Regions from separate parts of the Microbacterium sp. UBA1612 genome, predicted to be linked through region 1. Evidence: predicted binding sites of a transcription regulator. Region 1 holds the regulator's gene; the other holds the start of a gene.

The links. Region 1 encodes HspR, which represses chaperone genes until heat shock. Its sites were predicted from a motif close to AAGTTGAGTCNNNNNGACTCAACTT; they were not measured.
Region 2: a site for HspR is predicted at 1,677-1,701, ahead of B3S45_RS09440 (Hsp20/alpha crystallin family protein). Genes of this name have one in related genera too.

Annotation. Positions count from the first base shown of each region.
Region 1 is NZ_DCMW01000014.1:25,824-28,277, forward strand. Features, by position in the region: gene B3S45_RS05565 (DnaJ C-terminal domain-containing protein) at 1-679, shown strand, start outside; gene B3S45_RS05570 (heat shock protein transcriptional repressor HspR) at 810-1,268, shown strand; gene B3S45_RS05575 (potassium channel family protein) at 1,326-2,072, shown strand; gene B3S45_RS05580 (AI-2E family transporter) at 2,082-2,454, shown strand, end outside.
Region 2 is NZ_DCMW01000022.1:19,055-21,508, forward strand. Features, by position in the region: gene B3S45_RS09435 (L-serine ammonia-lyase, iron-sulfur-dependent, subunit alpha) at 1-1,065, opposite strand, end outside; gene B3S45_RS09440 (Hsp20/alpha crystallin family protein) at 1,155-1,625, opposite strand; tRNA gene B3S45_RS09445 (tRNA-Arg) at 1,914-1,986, opposite strand; gene B3S45_RS09450 (asparagine synthase) at 2,032-2,454, opposite strand, start outside.

The DNA.
Region 1 (2,454 bases):
CTACAGCAGCGCCGACTTCGACGACATCTTCTCGATGTTCAACCAGCAGCAGGGCGGTCGCGGTACCGGCTTCGGCTCCGGTCGGTTCGGGCAGCCCTCCGGCGGGTTCCAGGGATTCGGCGGTCCGTCGCGCGGTGCGGACGTCACCGCGCGCACGACCATCGACTTCATCACCGCCACCAAGGGCGAGACCATCACCCTGCAGGGTGAGGACGGCAAGCCGTTCAAGGTGAAGATCCCCGCCGGTGTGCGCGACGGGCAGAAGATCCGCCTGCGCGGCCGCGGTCGCCCCTCGCCGGACGGCGGGGAATCGGGCGACATCGTCGTGCAGGTGACCGTGCGGCCGCATCCGGTGTTCACCCGAGACGGGCTGAACCTGCGCGTGACCGTGCCGGTGACCTTCACCGAGGCCACCCTCGGCGCCACGATCGAGGTGCCGACCCTCGGCGGAGACCCGGTGCGACTGCGGGTCGCGGCGGGCACCCCGTCGGGGCGCGTGCTGCGGGTCAAGGGTCGTGGCGTGCAGACGCAGAAGGGCACCGGCGACCTCCTGGCGGAGGTGCAGGTGGCGGTGCCGTCGCACCTGGATGACGCGGCCCGTGAGGCGCTCGCGGCGTATCAGGCGCTGGAGCCGAAGGAGAACCCGCGCGCGGACCTCATGGCGAAGGCGCGCACGTAGCGTTTCGTCTCGCTCCGCTCGCTCAACGACCGGTGGGGGTGACCGGTGGCCGCGGAGTACCTTGGGATCAACCTTTCCGGTCGTTGAGCGACGAGCGGAGCGAGGAGACGAAACGGAACGAGGTGAGCACATGGTGGACCCCGACGAGATCGACGAGGACGCACCGATCCTCGCCATCGCCGGCGCCGCGGAGCTGGCGGGGATGCATCCGCAGACCCTGCGCCAGTACGACCGTCTCGGCCTCGTCGTGCCCGCCCGCACCCAGGGCGGGTCGCGCCGCTACTCGCTGCGGCACGTCGCGCAGCTGCGAGAGGTCGCGCGCATGTCGGCGGAGGGCATGAGTCTGCCGGCCATCGCGCGCATCCTCGAACTGGAGAACCGGGTGCGCGAGCTGCACCTGCGCGTGCGCGACCTCGAAGACCGCATGAAGAGCGAGCTCGAGCGACGCCCCGGTGCGCGCGTGTTCGCGGCCGGCGCGACCGGCTCGGTCATCTCGCTGCGCCACGGCACCCGCGTGCGTCGCGCCACCGAGGTCGTGCTGTGGCGTCCGCACCGCGCCCTGCCTCCCGCCGACGACACCGACTCGTGAGAGCCTGGGCGGCGAGGCTGCCGGTCAACGCCGGGCGGCGCTTCTAGGCTCGAACGCATGACGTTGGACCGGTGGCAGCAGATCACGAACTGGCCGCTGATCATCGCCTCGCTCGCCTTCATCGTCGCGTACTCGTGGCAGGTGATCGCCGACCTCGAGGGCGGCGAGTTCTCCCTCGCCCGGGCGATCATGTTCGCCACCTGGGTCGTGTTCGCGATCGACTACATCGTGCAGCTCTCCCTCGCCAAGCCGAAGGGCCGCTGGTTCCGCTCCCACCTGTTCGACCTGTGCGTCGTGGTGATCCCCGCCCTCCGCCCGCTGCGCCTGCTCAAGGCGCTCACCGTCATCCACGTGCTGCAGCGCACCGCCGGTGCGGCCCTCCGCGCACGCATCGCCGTCTACGGCGCGGGTGCCGCCCTCACCCTCATCTGGGTCGCCGCCCTCACGGTGCTCGAAGCCGAGCGCGACGCCCCGAACGCGAACATCACCTCGTTCGGCGACGCCCTGTGGTGGGCGTTTGTCACGATCACCACCGTCGGCTACGGCGACTACACGCCGGTCACCGCGTGGGGTCGGGTCATCGCGGTGCTGCTCATGACCGGCGGCATCGCCGTCGTCGGTGTCGTCTCGGCCACCTTCGCCTCGTGGGTGCTCGAGCGGGCCGCCGCCGGTGCGGATGACGCGGGCGAAGCCGCCACGCGCGGGCAGGTGCGCGCCCTCGCCGCCCAGATCGACGACCTCGGAACCCGCCTCGGCCGGCCGGGCGACGGCGCCGCATCCACCGACCGCCCGCCGAGCGCCTAGCCTGGCATCGTGAAGCGTCCCGCCCCCGCACCCGCCGCACCCGCGCCACCGGCGCTGTCGCCGTCGCTGCGGATCGTGATCGGACTCGCCGCGTCGGTGATCGTGCTCGTGGGGCTCTCGATCGGCCGCGATGTCGTCGGGCCGCTCGTGCTCGGCGCGGTCATCGTGATCATCTGCCAGCCGCTCGGCACGGCGCTGCGCCGCAGGGGGTGGCCGCGATGGGCGGCCACCACCGCCGTGATCGTGCTCGGCTACCTCATCCTCGCCGTGCTCGCCGTCATGCTCGCCTTCGCCGGCGTGCAGTTCGGGCGGCTCGTGCAGGACTTCGCCGGAGATCTGCAGCGGACCGCCCTGGCCGTCGTGGAGTGGCTCCGCGGTTTCG
Region 2 (2,454 bases), on a different contig from region 1:
GCGCCGGATGCCACGGCGGCGGTTCGCCTCCGCGACGGCGTCGTCGTCCCCCGCGTCGGCGACATCGCCCGCGGTGCCGAACCCCAAGAGGGCACTGCCGACCAGTTCCCCGTGGGGCGTGACGGCGTTTCCGGCGCCGAGTCCCGAGTCGGCCAGGAAACGCCACCAGTACATCGCGACCGCCGGCAGGATTCCGGCCGCACCGTTCGTCGGCGCGGTGACGACCCGGCCTCCGGCGGCGTTCTCCTCGTTCACGGCCAGGGCGAACGCGCCGAGCCACTCTCCCGGCAACTCGCGACCACCGGCCGCAGTGGTGTCCTCGAGCTGTGCTCGGATCACGCTCGCGCGCCGCTTCACCTTCAGCATGCCCGGCAGCACCCCGTCGGCGTGCAGACCCGCCGTCACACAGTCGGCCATCGCATCCCAGATGCGATCGAGGCCGGCCGCGACCTCGGCCTCCGAGCGCAGCGCCGTCTCGTTCATGCGCGCAGCCTCGGCGATCGTCAGGTGGCGCTCGTCGCAGATCGCGAGGAGCTCCTCCGCCGAATCGAAGCGGATCGGTGACGGAGTCGCTTCGATCCTCGGAGCCTCGCCGTCGCGCCGGATGAAACCGCCGCCCACGGAGTAGTAGGTCTCCTCAGCCAGCACGCCGCCCTCGTCGTCGCGCGCGACGAGCGTCATCGCGTTCGGATGCTCCGGGAGGCGCGTCCGAGGTTCGAAGCTCACGTCCGCCTTGGCGAAGGGCACCGGTCTCATGCCGCCGAGGAGCATCCGGTCCCCGTCCGCCAGGTTCGACCAGGCCCCGCGGATCGCTCCCGGATCGGCCGTCTCGGGATCGAGCCCGGAAAGCCCGGCGACCACCGCATCCGGAGTGCCGTGGCCGATTCCTGTCGCCCCGAGGGACCCGTAGAGCGCGCACGTCACACCCGTGACCCGGTCGAGAAGCTTGCTCTCGCGCAGGCGGACGGCGAAGTCACGCCCGGCGCGCATCGGGCCGACGGTGTGGGAGCTCGAGGGTCCTACTCCGATGGAGAACAGCTCGAACGCCGAGACATAGGCGCTCATCGCTCCAGGCTACGCCCCACGGCCTGCTCCGCGCCGAGACAGAGCGACAGCCCCGGCTCGTGGAGTCGGGGCTGTCGCCGGAGGGAGGTCTACTGTTCGACGGGCGTCGGTCCGTCCGCGGATGCCGCGGAGTGGGACTCATGCGCCTGCAGCACCGAGTGCTGGGCCTCGGTCGCGACCTCGATCTTGCGCGGCTTCGCCTTCTCGCTGACCGGGATCGTCACCGACAGCACGCCGTTGCCGTAGCTCGCCGAGATGCGTTCAGTGTCGATGCCCTGTCCGAGGTTCAGCTGCCGAACGAAGCTCGCCGCCTCGCGCTCCCGGGTGATCCACTTGACGCCGTCGCCCGACGCGAGGGTCCGCTCGGCGCGAATCGTCAGCAGCTGGCCGTCGACGTCGATGTCGACCGAGCCCGGGTCGATGCCGGGGAGGTCGGCGTTCAGGACGTAGTGGTCGCCATCGCGATAGAGGTCCATCGGCATGCGGCGGGGTCCACGTCGCGCGTCGAGGAGGCTCGACGCCATGCGGTCCAGCTCACGGAACGGGTCGTAGGTTCCCATTTCTGCTCCTTCGTAGCGGGTCGGATGCGGCCATCCGACAGTGTCTTGTCCAAGTTGAGTCACATTGACTCAAGTAAGCCCAGATTAGCACTCTCCTCCTGCGAGTGCCAGATCTTTCGATCGCCCTGGGCGAACGGGACGACAAGAATGCCGAAAGGGTCGGGATCAGCCGGCAGCGCCGACCTCGGGACGCCATCGCGCCCGCGTGCCATACGGGCCGACCGCCGCCGGAAACGCGAAAATCCCCCGCCCGATGGGCGAGGGATTCCTCACTGTCTCAACACAGTGCGCGCCTCGAGGGACTCGAACCCCCAACCTTCTGATCCGTAGTCAGATGCTCTATCCATTGAGCTAGAGGCGCAGGACCTCCGCGCGAAACGGCGCGAAGGCCGAGGTTCAGACTACCTCACGATTCGGTCGGTGGCGAATCGATGGCGGCGGCGACGTCTTCCGGTTCGTCCACCGCTCCGACCGTGACGTCGCCGATACGACGGCGGTGGGCTGCCAGGCGCGGCAGATCGACGAGACGCAGAGCCTGCATGCGTGCGGCCCGCATCTGCCCGTAGTCGGGTTCGAGGTCGGGACGTGCTCCCTCGACGACCAGCCGCCGCTGCAGATTCGACTCGACGTCGCCCCAGGCGGCCTGGCGTGCACCGGCGACGAGTTCAGCGACGGCCTCGGCGTCGTCGGCCCGCTCGCGCAGCACCTTCGCGACGCCGGTGTACTGCCGCTGTCGACGTCGAAGGTTGCGGGTGTCCCGATCGCGGTAGTCGTGCGTGCCGTCGGGATCGGAGTACTTCCCCCACGCCTTCTTGCGCTGCTTGCGGGT